2 regions of the Lysinibacillus telephonicus genome follow, and region 1 is predicted to be linked to the other one. Evidence: predicted binding sites of a transcription regulator. Region 1 holds the regulator's gene; the other holds the start of a gene.

The links. The regulator LexA, encoded in region 1, represses DNA repair genes until DNA is damaged. The targets are predictions, from matches to a motif close to CGAACATATGTTCG.
Region 2: the regulator LexA is predicted to act here: its motif matches at 1,346-1,359, upstream of parE (DNA topoisomerase IV subunit B).

Annotation. Positions count from the first base shown of each region.
Region 1 covers NZ_CP155468.1:1,587,091-1,595,258, forward strand. The annotation lists gene MKY04_RS07500 (MerR family transcriptional regulator) at 27-431, shown strand; gene glnA (type I glutamate--ammonia ligase) at 502-1,836, shown strand; gene MKY04_RS07510 (DNA-binding protein) at 2,015-2,308, shown strand; gene MKY04_RS07515 (GNAT family N-acetyltransferase) at 2,380-2,892, shown strand; gene MKY04_RS07520 (prepilin peptidase) at 3,273-4,028, shown strand; gene MKY04_RS07525 (DUF6434 domain-containing protein) at 4,149-4,736, shown strand; gene MKY04_RS07530 (gamma-glutamyl-gamma-aminobutyrate hydrolase family protein) at 4,980-5,690, shown strand; gene lexA (transcriptional repressor LexA) at 5,794-6,414, opposite strand; gene yneA (cell division suppressor protein YneA) at 6,584-6,928, shown strand; gene MKY04_RS07545 (YneB family resolvase-like protein) at 6,918-7,577, shown strand; gene MKY04_RS07550 (Zn-dependent alcohol dehydrogenase) at 7,703-8,168, opposite strand, start outside.
Region 2 covers NZ_CP155468.1:2,214,225-2,222,392, reverse strand. The annotation lists gene MKY04_RS10545 (HesB/YadR/YfhF family protein) at 55-348, opposite strand; gene plsY (glycerol-3-phosphate 1-O-acyltransferase PlsY) at 387-989, opposite strand; gene parE (DNA topoisomerase IV subunit B) at 1,380-3,359, shown strand; gene parC (DNA topoisomerase IV subunit A) at 3,356-5,797, shown strand; gene MKY04_RS10525 (EamA family transporter) at 6,177-7,070, shown strand; gene MKY04_RS10520 (solute symporter family protein) at 7,231-8,168, opposite strand, start outside.

The DNA of each region.
Region 1 (8,168 bases):
TGATGGTTGAAAGGGAGGTGAATTAAATGAGTAGTGAAAATAGCAGATCTAGTGAAATAAGAAGATCAATGCCGCTTTTACCGATAAGTACTGTTATGCAATTAACAGAACTTTCAGCGCGTCAAATTCGCTATTATGAAGAACATGATTTAATTCAGCCACACCGTACAGAAGGCAATCGAAGAATGTTTTCTCTAAATGATGTAGACACTCTTCTTGATATTAAAGATATGCTTGAACAAGGCGTAAACATGGCAGGAATTAAAAAAGTATTTGACATGAAGAACAATCCTGCAGTTCAAGCTGCAAAAGCAAAAGAAGAAATTTCCGATTCAGAATTACGGCGAATTTTACGTGAAGAAATGCGTATTTCAGGGCGCCATCAAAAACCATCTTTAAGACAAGGAGATTTATCGCGATTTTATCAATAATTCGCGTAAATTATAAATTTATTTACTAAACATATTTGCTAGTAAGGGAAGAGTAGGAGTGTGGAATTCTGTGGGTAAATACACAAAAGAAGACATTAAACGTCTTGTAGAAGAAAAAGAAGTAAAATACATTCGTTTACAATTTACAGACATTTTAGGAACAATCAAAAACGTAGAAATTCCAGTAAGTCAATTAGATAAAGCATTAGACAATAAAATGATGTTTGACGGTTCTTCTATTGAAGGTTTTGTTCGTATTGAAGAATCTGATATGTACTTATATCCTGATCTTGATACTTTTATGGTATTCCCATGGACTACTGAAAATGGTAAAGTAGCTCGTTTTATTTGTGATATTTATACTGCAGACGGCGAACCATTCGCAGGCGACCCTCGTAACAACTTAAAACGAGTTTTAAAAGGAATGGAGGAGCTGGGCTTTACACACTTTAACTTAGGGCCAGAGCCAGAATTCTTCCTATTCAAATTAGATGCAAAAGGCGAACCTACTTTAGAAGTAAACGATCATGGTGGTTATTTCGACTTAGCACCAACAGACCTTGGAGAAAACTGCCGTCGTGATATCGTATTAGAGCTTGAAGAAATGGGCTTTGAAATTGAAGCTTCTCACCACGAAGTAGCGCCAGGTCAACACGAAATCGACTTTAAATATGCAAATGTTGTAGAAGCATGTGACAACATCCAAACGTTTAAGCTTGTTGTTAAAACGATTGCTCGTAAACATGGCTTACACGCAACATTCATGCCAAAACCATTATTTGGTGAAGCAGGTTCAGGAATGCACTGTAACGTATCTTTATTCAAAGGTAAAGAAAATGCATTCTATGATCAAAAAGCTGAAATCGGCTTATCAGAAACAGCAATGCAATTCATGGCAGGTGTACTAGCTCACGTTCAAGGATTTACAGCGGTAACAAACCCAACTGTAAACTCATATAAACGTTTAGTTCCTGGATATGAAGCACCTTGTTATGTAGCTTGGTCAGCTCAAAACCGTTCACCTTTAATTCGTGTACCAGCTTCTCGCGGTGTTTCTACACGTATTGAAGTGCGTTCAGTTGACCCATCAGCAAACCCTTATTTAGCATTAGCAGCTATTTTAGAATCTGGTTTAGAAGGCATTCGTCAAAAAATGACGCCTCCTCCAGCAATCAACCGCAATATTTACATTATGAGTGAGGAAGAACGCAAAGCAAACGGTATCGATAACTTGCCAGCTTCACTTGACGATGCACTTGTTGCGCTTGATAACGATGAAGTAATTAAACGTGCATTAGGTGAACATATCTATGCAAACTTCAAAGAAGCAAAAGAAATTGAATTCGAAATGTTCCGTACAACAGTACACCCATGGGAACGCGAACAATACTTAAAAATGTATTAATCGAAATTAATTTTTACAAATAATTTTAATAATCTAATATTAATTTTTAAGATGTCCCAGGGATTTACTTTATAAAACTTTGGGGCATTTTACATTAAGAAGAATAATAAAAATAAGGTAATAAAATGAAACTTTTAGTTTGAATAATAAGTAAATAAATATAGGGTGGTGAGCAAAGATGGAATTAATTTGGATTGGCATTGGAATCGCCGTAGCGGGATACTTTATTGGAGAAGGGTTAAAAAACTTTAAAAACCCTAATTATAAAAGTTTTATTGAAGATTTAGATGAAGATGACGGCCATGAACTTATTAAAGAAAATGAGGTACACTATTTTATCGGTATATCGAAAGAAGATGCGAAAAAATTAATACAAGAGTATCCTGATATACCGCATGTTAAATTGAATGATAATGTATATTATCCTAAAGAAAAATTACGCAATTGGTTAATGCATCTAGGCGAGAAATAAGATTTTATAACATAAAAGATTGCAAGCTTATATTCAAAAGTAAAGGAAGATATTTTATAGGGATCATTTTAATGAATATAAAAACAGAGAGGCTACTAATACGCGAATTTGAATTCGAAGATTGGCAAGCTGTATATGAGTATACATCAGACATTAATGTTATGAGGTATATACCAGAAGGGGTTTTTACTAAAGAAGATGCAAAAGACTTTGTAAATAAAAATAAAGGTGAAAAGGCAGAAAAATATCCTGTAGTACTATTAGGTGAAAATACTCTTATAGGTCACATTATTTTTCATAAGTATTTTGGAGACCATACTTATGAAATTGGATGGGTGTTTAATCCACAATATCAAAATAGAGGGTATGCTTCTGAAGCAGCACAAGCTATTTTAGAATATGCCTTTAATAACATGAATCTACATAGAATTATAGCTACATGTCAACCTGAAAATATTCCATCATACCGAGTCATGGAGAAGATTGGCATGAGAAGAGAAGGATACTTTAAAAAATGTATCCCAAAAGATAATGAATGGTGGGATGAATATTTTTACGCAATTTTGAAGGAAGAGTGGAAATAAACGATAAAGTTTCAGTATTCATTAAAAATTCAGGAATAGTGCAAAAAGGATAGACTGTTTTGATAGCAGTCTATTTTTGTTTGCCATATATCTGAAAAAACACCCCGCTTAACTAGCAACTTTTTTCGTATATAACGAGAAAAGTCGCTCTTTATAACAAAAAGTTCCTTGCTGTATGTATACTAACGCAAACTTTTTGTTTTTATCTATTTAACGTACTAATGAAGGGTTTAATAGCTTTGTATATTTAAATAAGAAAATATTGTATGCTATGCTTGTGTGTGAAAAATAAAGTTTGAATTTAAATAAAAATTTTTTGATTCCGCACAACATAGTCGAATCCAATCATTACTACCAGGTAAAAGTAAGGGGAGGTTAAATTGGAAATTATTATTGCAATATTTGTATTGATATTGGGTCTTGTATTTGGTTCCTTTTTTAATGTCGTTGGACTAAGGGTACCGATTAAGGAATCAATTCTCACCCCATCATCACATTGTAGAAACTGTCAACGCCGTTTAACAATTGTCGACTTAGTACCCGTACTTTCATACATAATTTTAAAGGGAAAATGTAGAAACTGTAGTACAAAAATTTCGCCGGTTTATTTATTAACAGAACTCGCAACCGGCTCATTATTTGCCTTTGCGTTTTGGAAAATAGGAATAGACAGCGAACTTGTTACAGCATTTTTTTTCATCTCGCTTTTAATAATCATTGTTGTTTCGGATTTTGCATATATGTTAATTCCAGATAAAATTTTACTATTCTTTCTCCCTTTTTTAGTGGCTGGGAGAATTTTATCACCACTTGATCCTTGGTGGGATAGTTTGCTTGGTGCGTTTATTAGCTTTGGCATACTTTTGTTAATTGCCATCCTCTCAAAAGGCGGCATAGGTGGAGGGGACATTAAGCTCTTTTTCTTAATAGGTCTAGTACTAGGAACTTTAAACTCTCTGCTTACACTCTTTATTGCCTCTGTGATTGGTATGATTTTCGGTGTCACTACGTTAAAAGCCCGGGGGAAAGGAACAAAAACTCCTGTACCATTTGGACCAGCTATAGCGCTGGCTGCAGTTATTGTTTATTTTTACGGAGATTCTATATTGGAATGGTATAGTAAAGTAGTTATTTAAAAGCTTAACGAAAATCGTTAAGTTTTTTTATGAATTTTACAATGCTGGATGTTACTGGATAAAATAAATTGAATTTAGGGAACTAATGTTCTAATATTAAAATATATGGAGGTGATTTGGTTGAGACCGAATTTAACAAAAAATATTAGTATTCAAAGTTTTAGAGATTTTTATTGGTTAAAAGAAGAATTACAATTATTTTGCCGACAACATGGAATAAGTGCTTCTGGCTCTAAAATGGAAATTTCCGAGAGGATTGAAGCGTTTCTTCAGACAGGAGAGATAAAAAAACCTATTAAAAAATTTACCTCTAACAAGAAGATAGAGCCGCAAACAAATTTAAGCCTTGATACAGTTATTACGGAGAATCACCGATGCAGCCAAGATGTAAGAGCGTTTTTCAAAACTGTTATTCCAAATTTTCATTTTTCTACATATATCCAAAATTACTTTAAAAATAATATTGGAAAAACATATCGTGACGTAGTTGATGCTTGGTATATAGATTTAGAGAGAAAAAAGGATCCCTCTTATAAAAAGGAAATTGCCTCTCAATTTGAGTACAATCAATTCATTCGTGACTTTTTCGCTGACCCGAAAAATCAAGGGAAAAATCGGCAAGAAGCAATTGAAGCATGGAAAAAAATAAAGAAACTTCCCGGAAGCAATAAATACATCCCTAAAAATTTTCCGTTAGATTCATTTTAAATTGTCAAATATAAATTCATTTAGATTTCAGATTTGGCTCGATCATTCCTTTTATTAAACGTTTAAGAGGTGCAAACTACAAAATACTTGGCGGAAATCATTCAATTCATTACATACATTTTTTATTGAACAGTAAGACAGGAAAGCATAAAGATGACGAATAAAGTTATTTTTGAAGGAAATGAAAGCTCCCCAAAAGAATATTCTATAACAGGTAAATTATAGATTTTTGGAGGTGCTTAAATGAAACCTATTGTCGGACTTACGATGACTAAAAGTGACAAGAAGTATAGCTTGAATGCACCATATGTTCAATCAATACTAGATGCTGGAGGTGTCCCTTTATGTATTCCGTTTGGTGTAGAAAAAGATGTAGATCAACTTATAAGTACACTTGATGGTTTGCTATTAACTGGTGGGGTAGATATTCATCCTCATTTTTTTAATGAAGAGCCTCATCTTAATCTCGGTGAAGTAAGTTTACGGAGAGATCAAGTTGAAATAGCCCTTGCCAAAGCTGCATTGAAAAATAAGCTTCCAATATTTGCGATATGCAGGGGAATACAGCTTTTAAACATTGTATTAGGTGGGGGGCTTTATCAAGATATTAATACACAATTCGAAAAAGAGCCGCTTCTTCATAATCAAAAAGCGGAACGTCATGAAGCATCTCATTTTGTAACGATAAATTCTGAAAGTCTGTTATATAAAATAATTGGAAACGATAAGATTGCTGTAAATTCTCTTCATCATCAAGCCATAAAAGATGTTCCGCATGTTTTGTTAATAACAGCTAAGGCAAGTGATGGAATAGTAGAAGCTGTGGAGTTAAAAGATTATCCGTTTTGTATTGCTGTACAGTGGCATCCAGAAGAGATGGCAGTTGCTGGCGATAAACATTCAAAGGCATTGTTTGCTGAGTTTATACAGGCTTGCACCAAGTATAAAATTTAACTCATGTGAGGGTTCATATATTTAAAGTTAAGAAGACATAAATATTGTTCATTCAAAAAAAGGTTGTCCCAAAAGTCAGATTAGACTTGCGAGACAGCCTTTTTTAGTGGAATTGACGATATAATCCTACTACTTTTCCTAAAATAGTTACTTGGTTTACTAAAATCGGATCCATGCTGGAGTTTTCTGGTTGTAGGCGAAAATGCGTTTTTTCTTTAAAGAATCGTTTTACTGTAGCTTCATCATCTTCAGTCATGGCAACTACAATATCTCCATTATTCGCAGTAGATGTTTGTTTTACCACCACGTAATCTCCATCAAGAATGCCAGCTTCTATCATCGATTCACCCATAACTTCAAGCATAAAAAGTTTATCTTCACCGACGCCATATGTATCAGGCAGAGGGAAATATTCTTCAATGTTTTCAATTGCAGTAATTGGCAGTCCGGCTGTAACCTTCCCTACAAGTGGAACATGTACAACAGATTGCTTTTGAACAGTTTCCCCTTCATTATCTAAAATTTCAATTGCACGTGGTTTTGTAGGGTCGCGGCGAATTAAACCTTTGCTTTCTAATCGTGCTAAATGACCGTGAACGGTTGAACTAGAAGCAAGACCAACAGCTTCTCCAATCTCACGAACAGATGGCGGGTAACCTTTCGTTCGAACCTCTTCTTTTATGAATGCTAAAATATCTTCTTGCCTTTTTGATATTTTTTTCAACCTTCTCACCTCTTTAAGTGAATATGTATCTCTATTAATTACATATAGTATATCAGTATGCGAACAGAAATGCAAACATAGGTTCGTTCAAAGTGTTGACAAAAACAAATGTTCGTATTAAAGTAAGAACATACATTCCGAACAAACATTCGAAAAAGGAGTAATAGACATGAATTGGTTACAAAAAAACAGTTATATTGTGGTTTTATTTACGGTTTTTATGATGATGGCAGGCTTCCTATTCATAACAGATAATGGTGATACAACATACGAACAATATGAAATCCAACATGGCGATACCCTTTGGACATTAGCGGAACAGTTTCGTGGTAAAATGACAATTGAAGAGTGGATTAAATCCGTAAAGGCTGAAAACGGCTTAAATAATGAAATAATCGTAGCTGGGCACCAAATAGCAATTCCAGTCAACGAAAATAGTAATTTTATTGCAAAAAAAATAGAGGATGAAGAGGTTCATCCTATTGAGGTAGCGGTTAAAAATAATGACAAGTAACAAGACAGCAGTTATTTATACACGAGTAAGTACAGAAAAAAATACTCAAGAGACTTCACTAGTTAGACAAGAAGAAGAATTATTACATTATGCAGAAAAAATGAATTATCAAGTGTTGAAAACGTTTCAAGATCAACAGAGCGGCTATGAAGTTGAACGAGAAGGTTTGCTTGAAATGATGGATTTTATTAAAGAAAATCATGTAAAAGCGTTATTTGTGCAGGATGAAACACGTTTAGGACGTGGTAATGCACGAATGGCTATTTTACATCTTCTTCAAAAAAGTGGGACAACTATATTTTCTTTAAACTCCGCAGGTCCAATTACATTAAATGAGATGGATACAATGCTTCTTGAAATTTTAGCAATTGTTGAAGAATATCAAAGGAAGATTCATAATGCGAAAATTAAAAGAGGTATGCGTCGCGCGGTTGAGAATGGATATAGGCCTGAACTAAACATAAAAAATCGGCACAACCACGATGGCCGTGAACGAATTGATGTACCGATTGAAGAAATTGTGAAGCTCCGTCAAAAGGGACTTACCTTTCAAGAGATTGCTTCAACTTTAAGAGGTTTAGGATTCGAAGTTAGTAAAGCAACAGTACATCGCAGATATACTGAATATATTGAGGATGGAGAAAATTAAATATTATTCTTCTGTTTTTAATTTTATTTATTGATGCAGGAGTATTCGCATAGAGTCAAACTAAAATAGCAAATAATAAAATTGATGGCATTTTATTATTTGCTATCTATTATTTTAGAATATACTCAATCAAATGTTACTACAGTACGACCTACATTGCTGCAGCTGTGGTTATGGAAACTATCTATTGCAATGTTAATATCATCTAGTTTAATAGTTTTTAAAATCAGCTCATCAAGCTTCAATTTTCCATCTAAATATAGTTGTGCAATTACAGGGAAGTCTTTCAATGGCTGAATATCGCCATAAAAGCTACCTTTAATTGTTTTGCCTACACGATGAAAACCACCTGCTGGTAGATTTAATGTTTGATTTGGATTGAAGGCACCAACAATTACTATTGTGCCTCCTTTACGCGTACTATGCCATGCGGTTTCAGTAGCACGCGTGTTTCCAGTACAATCTATTGAATAATGGACACCCAAACCATTTGTTAAACCTTTAATTTGTTCAAAGGAGTCAGGTATAGATGTATTAACAGTATGTGTTGCACCAAATTGCTTAGCTAATTCTAAGTTGCTCTCTTTAATA
Region 2 (8,168 bases), 630 kb from region 1:
ATTCCCGTAATAAAAAGCGGCCGTCGTAAAAGTTAGTTCAAACGGCCGTAATTTTTATTCTTTTATATAATCGTATTTAAGTTCATCCATCATTACATCTAATTTCACATGTAAATTATGATCATTGAAAAACCATAAATCATCTTTTTCAATATAAAAATGTATTCCTTCTTTGACCGTTTCAACACCAATGTCATGCGGCTCATCTTGAGTCATCCCAAGTGAAAATGCCTCATGGAAAGGGGAAGATCCACCGTATCTCGCATAAAAACGAATAGATTTCCCTTGTACTACTTCCATTTCTCTTTTAAACCATTGAAAAGCCTCATCAGAAATTATTAATTTCATGTCGATTGCATCCTTTCAGAACTTGTCTTAGTTCAAATCTATAACCATTTAACTTTTGGCTCTGTACCATCTTTAATTCGTTTAATATTTGCTCGATGGCGATAGAAAATAAATGATGCTAATATGATGACTAATACTAATAAAGAATAATCACCTGTAAGAAAGGCGTAAATAATGCTGTAAATTACACCAATAATCGATACAACCATTGATGATAAACTAACAATCTTCGTGATTTTTAATGAAATAAAGAAACCGATAATTAAAATGATAAACAACGGCCAGGCATACCCTAATAAAACACCACCGGAAGTTGCCACTGCTTTGCCGCCTCTAAAGCTAGCAAATATAGGGAACATATGTCCAACAACCGCAACTGCTCCTAAGATAAGCGGATGTATTTGTGTTTCAGAAAAATATGGAATCAGTGGAAGTAGGGTTGCTGCAGTCCCTTTTAATATATCTAAAATGGTAACAGCGAGACCTGCTTTTTTGCCTAATACACGAAATGAATTTGTCCCGCCTAAATTTCCACTGCCATGTTCACGTATATCCATTTTATAAAATATCTTGCCAATCCATAAACCGGATGGAATTGACCCGATTATATAAGCACAAAGTATAATAATTGCATTAACCATAGGCTTAATCCTTTCAAAAATTAATAGTTGGTACTAGTATGTAGCAATAACAATTTTACACTTTTTTGTGTACATACGAAAGTATAATTTCTAGTATTTATAAAGTCATTACATTTATCATAACAGATATTTTTTTAATAATATGAATGAAGTTGAAGGAAAAAGCAAAAATTATCGTGAATAATTGTACATTAAGCATTTTTCTTATTTACTCAATTGTTAAATAATAGGTAAAATAAGTTTCAATTAAAGTTTGTTTGTGCAACTTGACTTTAGTTTGATACAATAAATAAGCTTATCCTGACATGCGAAATATTGACAGAAAAACCTATTGTCAGTACGATTAAAACAGAAACAGAACGGACGTTTGTATTTTGGAGGGGATTTGATTTGGCAATAAATCAGCCAGGCATCGCTTATGATGACGATGCAATTCAGGTATTAGAAGGATTAGAAGCTGTTCGAAAACGGCCAGGGATGTATATTGGTTCCACAGATAGCCGAGGCCTTCATCACTTAGTTTATGAAATAGTAGATAATGCAGTTGATGAAGCTCTTGCTGGATTTGGATCACATATCATCGTTAAGATTCATGAGGATGGGTCTTTAAGTGTTCGAGATTTTGGACGAGGTATGCCAACAGGTATGCATAAAATGGGCAAACCAACACCTGAAGTTATTTTTACAATACTTCATGCCGGAGGTAAATTTGGACAAGGTGGATATAAAACAAGTGGTGGTTTACATGGTGTAGGTTCATCAGTTGTAAATGCCCTTTCAAAATTTTTAGAAGTAACAATCTATCGTGATGGACAAGTATTCCGTCAACGTTTTGAAAATGGCGGCAAGCCTGTTACTACATTAGAAATTTTAGGTGCAACAAAAGAGACTGGAACACAAGTACACTTCCTGCCGGATCATGATATTTTTTCTATTACAAAGTTTAATTATGATACTTTAGCAGAACGTCTACGTGAATCAGCCTTTTTATTAAAGGGTTTAAAAATCGAATTAATTGATGAGCGCGGAGAAGGAAGAGCGGAAGTATACCACTACGAAAACGGTATTGAAGCATTCGTTACATATTTAAACGAAGAAAAAGATGTGCTGCATCCTGTGAAATACGTAGAAGGTAATCAAGATGAAATTGAAGTTGAATTTGCATTTCAGTTTAATGATGGCTATTCAGAAACAATTCTTTCTTTCGTAAACAATGTACGTACTCGGGACGGTGGAACACATGAAACGGGTGCGAAATCTGCCATGACGCGTGTATTTAATGAATACGCTCGAAAAGTAGGCTTATTGAAAGAGAAAGATAAAAATTTAGAGGGGACAGATATACGCGAAGGACTTGCGGCGATTGTTTCCGTACGTATTCCTGAGCATCTGCTTCAATTTGAAGGGCAAACTAAAAGCAAGCTCGGAACAAATGAAGCACGCTCTGCAGTTGAAGCAGTTGTTTCTGAGCAGCTTTTATATGTACTAGAGGAAAATGCTGAGTTATCAGCTTCGCTAGTACGGAAGGCAATTCGCGCTCAACAAGCAAGGGAAGCAGCGCGTAAAGCACGCGAAGATGCCCGAAACGGCAAAAAGAGTAAAAAAGCAAGCACTATTTTATCTGGAAAATTGACACCCGCTCAATCAAGAAATGCAGCTAAAAATGAGCTGTATCTTGTTGAGGGCGACTCGGCAGGCGGTTCTGCAAAACAAGGTCGTGATCGTACATTCCAGGCGATTTTGCCACTGCGCGGGAAAGTAATAAATACGGAAAAAGCAAAGCTTGCCGATATAATGAAAAATGAAGAAATATCTACAATTATCCATACAATTGGTGCTGGAGTAGGTGCAGATTTTACAATTGAGGATGCTGCATATGACAAAGTAATTATTATGACGGATGCCGATACAGATGGTGCACATATTCAGGTGCTTCTTTTAACATTCTTTTATCGATATATGCGACCACTTATTGAGGCTGGAAAAGTATATATTGCGTTACCACCTCTATATAAAGTTTCAAGGGGTGCTGGGAAAAAAGAAGTAATCGAATATGCATGGACGGAGAAAGAATTACAATCAGCAATTAAAAAAGTTGGAAAAGGCTATATTCTGCAACGCTATAAAGGTTTAGGCGAAATGAACGCTGACCAATTGTGGGAAACAACTATGAACCCTGAAACACGTACGTTAATTCGTGTAACAATCGAAGACGGTGCACGTGCAGAACGTCGTGTTACAACACTAATGGGCGACAAAGTTGAACCACGTCGTAAGTGGATAGAATCAAATGTTGACTTTGGAATGGAAGATGATTTGAATATTTTAGATAGCGAATTCATCCAACATGAGGAGGAACTAGAAGTATGACGGCAACCGAACGTTTTCAAGAATTACCACTAGAGGAAGTGATGGGCGATCGGTTCGGTCGTTATAGTAAATACATCATTCAAGACCGTGCATTGCCTGATGCAAGAGATGGTCTTAAACCTGTACAAAGACGTATATTGTTTGCAATGTTTAATGAAGGCAATACGAATGATAAACCATTCCGTAAATCCGCTAAAACAGTCGGAAACGTAATTGGTAACTACCACCCACACGGTGATTCTTCTGTGTATGAAGCAATGGTTCGTATGAGTCAGGATTGGAAATCCCGCCATATGCTAATTGAAATGCACGGTAATAATGGTTCTGTTGATGGAGACCCACCCGCTGCGATGCGTTACACTGAAGCGCGTCTGTCAGCTATCGCAGCTGAAATGTTGCGCGATATTACGAAAAGAACAGTAGAGTTCGTACCTAATTTTGATGATCAAGATATGGAGCCGACTGTTTTACCGTCAAGGTTTCCAAATCTTCTTGTAAACGGCTCTACCGGAATATCTGCTGGATATGCAACGGATATTCCCCCACACAATTTAGCAGAGGCGCTGGACGCTGTATTAATGCGCCTTGACAACAGAAACTGTACTGTTGACGAGCTTATGACTGTACTAAAAGGACCTGATTTCCCAACAGGTGGTATTATTCAAGGTATCGACGGCATTAAAAAAGCATATGAAACGGGAAAAGGAAAAATTATTGTCCGTGCAAAAGCAGCTGTTGAATCAATCAAAGGCGGCAAAGAACAGATCGTTATTACTGAGCTTCCTTATGAAGTAAATAAAGCGAATTTAGTAAAAAAAATTGATGAGCAGCGAGTCGATAAACGACTAGAAGGAATTGCGGATATCCGTGATGAATCAGATCGTACTGGATTGCGGATTGTTATTGAGCTTAAGAAGGATATTCAAGGGCAAGGAATCTTAAATTATCTATACAAAACAACAGAACTACAAATCAATTACAATTTTAATATGATTGCGATTCACAATCGTCGACCAACATTAATGACCTTGCCGCTAATGTTAGATGCGTATATAGACCACCAGAAAGAAGTGGTGACAAAACGATCAAGCTATGACCTTCAAAAAGCAAAAGATCGCTTACATATTGTTGAAGGTTTAATTAAAGCAATCTCTATTTTAGATGAAGTAATTGTGACGATTCGTTCATCAAAAGATAAACGTGATGCGAAAATTAATTTGGAAACTAAATTCGGCTTTACCGAAGTGCAATCTGAAGCAATAGTAAGCTTGCAACTTTACCGATTAACAAATACAGATATTACAGACTTGCGTGCTGAGCAAGATGAACTACAAAAATCGATTGCTAAGTTAAATGATATTTTAGAAAATGAAAAGCAATTAATTAAAGTAATTAAATCTGAGCTTCTTGAAATTCGCAAAAAATTCGCTGAACCACGTCGTTCAACAATTGAAGCTGAAATAGAAGAGATTAAGCTTACACTTGATGTATTAGTGCCAAGTGAAGAAGTGGTTGTCACAGTGACAAAAGACGGTTATGTTAAACGAACAAGCATCCGTTCTCACGCCGCTTCAAATGGACAAGATTTCGCCATGAAGGATTCTGACTATCTGTTATACGAGCAAACGTTAAATACACAGCATCATTTATTGCTATTTACAAACAAAGGCAACTACATTTATCAGCCAGTCCATGAATTGCCAGATATTCGATGGAAAGATCTTGGCCAACATATATCAAGTATTGTTCCAATTGATAAAGACGAGGAAATTATTGAAGTAATAGGAATTGAGCAATTTGAACAAGATGACGTATTCGTATTAACGGCTACTAAAGAAGGGCAAATTAAACGCTCTTTGCTTTCTGAATACGCTGTCACTCGCTACTCAAAACCGATTAAGACAATGAATATAAAAGCCAACGACGAAATGATCTATGCAGCTCTAGTCTCATCGAATAATGAGATATTATTAACAAGCTACTACAGCTACAGTATTCGTTTTGATGTTGAAGAAGTGCCAGTTACCGGAGTGAAAACTGGTGGTGTAAAAGCAATTAACTTAAAAGATGGGGATTTCTTATCAGCTGTAAATGTATTAAAGCAAGGCGATGGACAAGATGTGATTATTGTGACACATCGAGGTGCAGTAAAACGTATGAGCATAGCTGAAATTGAGAAAAGCGGTAGAGCTAAACGGGGAGTAGTTGTTTTGAAAGAATTAAAATCAAATCCTCACCGTATTTTTGCTGTGAAAGCTGTTGAAGTAGACGATGCTATTTTGCTTGAAACAGAAAAACAAATTCAAGAATTAGTAGAAGTAAAATCTCTTTCTAAAGCTGATCGATACTCAAACGGATCTTTAAAAATAGATATTTCTAACGATGGTGAATTAGCACTTGTCAAAGTAATACCAAAACAAGAAACTGAAAGTAAGTAAAAAAGAAAAGCGCAAGCGCCCTGCATCTGTTGCTATCGCTTTTGATGCAGAATAAATTTACGTAGCCCCGACAAGCGCTGGCCGACAAAAACGCCACATCGTGTGGCATTGTCGGCACTTGCACATCCATGTGCTGCGGAGGGGGTCGAATCGAAAGCATCTTTCCAGCTTTCGACCGAGGGCAGACCACGACCTCGAGGGGCTGGGCGCTATCCACAAGTCGAAATTTCTTAACAGTAAAAAAGATACGTAAAAACAATCTCGTTTTTACGTATCTTTTTTACTGTCTGTCATTTTTTAAATATAAAAAATTATTGAAATTAACGTGAAAACATACTAACATTACATTGTTTTACTATTATTTTAAGGAGTAAGAGTTATGATTCTTCAAGATCGTACTAAAGGGATAGTACTCGTATTAACTGCTGCTTTATTTTGGGGCATTTCAGGCACTGTCTCTCAATATCTATTTCAAGCCTTGCAAATAAGCACGGAATGGTTAACGACCGTCCGATTATTATCTGCAGGTATTTTGCTTACCTTAATTGCCTATAAAAGGGAAGGCACTCGCATTTTTGATATATGGCGGCATAAAGCAGATATAATAGGTGTTACTATTTTTGGGATTGTTGGAATGATAGGGGTTCAATATACATATTTAGCTGCAATCAAACATGGTAATGCTGCAACTGCAACCGTATTGCAATATTTAGGACCTGTACTAGTAACTAGTTATTTTATTTTAATTGCAAAAAGACTACCGACAAAAAAGGAAATTACAGCAGTTGTTTTGGCATTATTCGGTACCTTTTTACTCGTAACACATGGTAGGATAAATACATTGTCTATTTCAACAGAGGCTTTTTTATGGGGAATCCTTTCGGCATTTGGTCTAGCATTTTATACGATTCAACCTATAAATCTCTTAAGAAGATGGGGTTCAACGATTGTAGTAGGTTGGGGAATGATTATCGGGGGAGTTGTTTTTAGTTTTATCCACCCACCATGGCAATTTGAAGGAGAATGGTATCTTTCTACAAATTTCGCTTTTTTATTTATTGTGATATGTGGCACCGTGTTATCCTTTTATAGTTATTTAGAAAGTTTAAAGTATTTAACAGCCTCAGAAACAAGTTTGTTAGCTTGTGCTGAACCGCTATCAGCAGCTCTCACTGCAGTATTATTTTTAGGGGTATCCTTTGGCTGGGTTGATTGGCTTGGTACAGTGTTTATTTTATTAACCATTGTTTTACTGTCAAGGAATAGGGGATAGTACCGTACAATAATTTCAGAAATAAAAAAAGGGAGTGTCTATCTTGAAGAATTTCAAGATACTTCCTCTATATCAATTATTAATGAGAATTTTAAGAGCATAATCTCCTCGAAAAAGAAAAAGCCGTTCCAAATGACTTTTGGACGGCTTCTTGATTATTTTAGTGAGAAACATCATGTACTGAAATACCAGTTTGAGCTTTAACATCAACTTCGCGATATTTCGCTTCATCAGTTTCTTTAGATAATAGTGTACCAATCAAACCACCTATGAATCCAAGTGGAACAGATACAATGGCAGGGTTAGTTAAGAAAATTAATGGTTCCCCAACAAAGATTGCTTTACCAGCTTCTGGATTCCAAACGTTCGGAGAGATTGCCACAAGTATTAGTGCTGAAATTAAACCTGTAAGCATTGCTGCTACTGCACCAGTAGTATTGAAACGCTTCCAGTAAATTGTATAAATAATTACTGGTAAGTTTGAAGAGGCAGCGATACAGAACGCTAATGATACTAAAAACGCTACGTTTAAACTTTGAGCTCCTAATGCTAAAACGATTGATATAACTGAAATAATAATTGATCCTACACGTGCAGCAACAACTTGTTCTTTTTCAGTTACATTACCTTTTTTAATAATTTGACCATAAATATCATGTGATAATGCTGAAGCACCAGAAAGTACAAGTCCTGCCACTACGGCTAAAATCGTTGCAAAAGCAACCGCACAAACGAAGGAGAATAAAACATCTCCACCTAAAGCTTGCGCAAGAAGTGGGGCAGCCATGTTACCTGCAGCATTTGCTTCTATAATAGTTTCTTTACCTACAAAAGCAGCAGCACCGAATCCTAAGAAGATAGTTAATACATAGAATATACCTACAATCCAAGTAGCCCAAATAACAGATGAACGTGCTGTTTGTGCGTCTTTAACAGTAAAGAAGCGCATTAAAATATGTGGAAGTCCAGCAGTCCCTAGTACTAAGGCAATCAACATTGAAATTGTATCAATACCATTTGTATATTTTAATCCTGGGTTTAAATAAGCTTGACCAGCATCAGTTGCTGTTGTCATATGTGAGAACATAGTTAAAATAT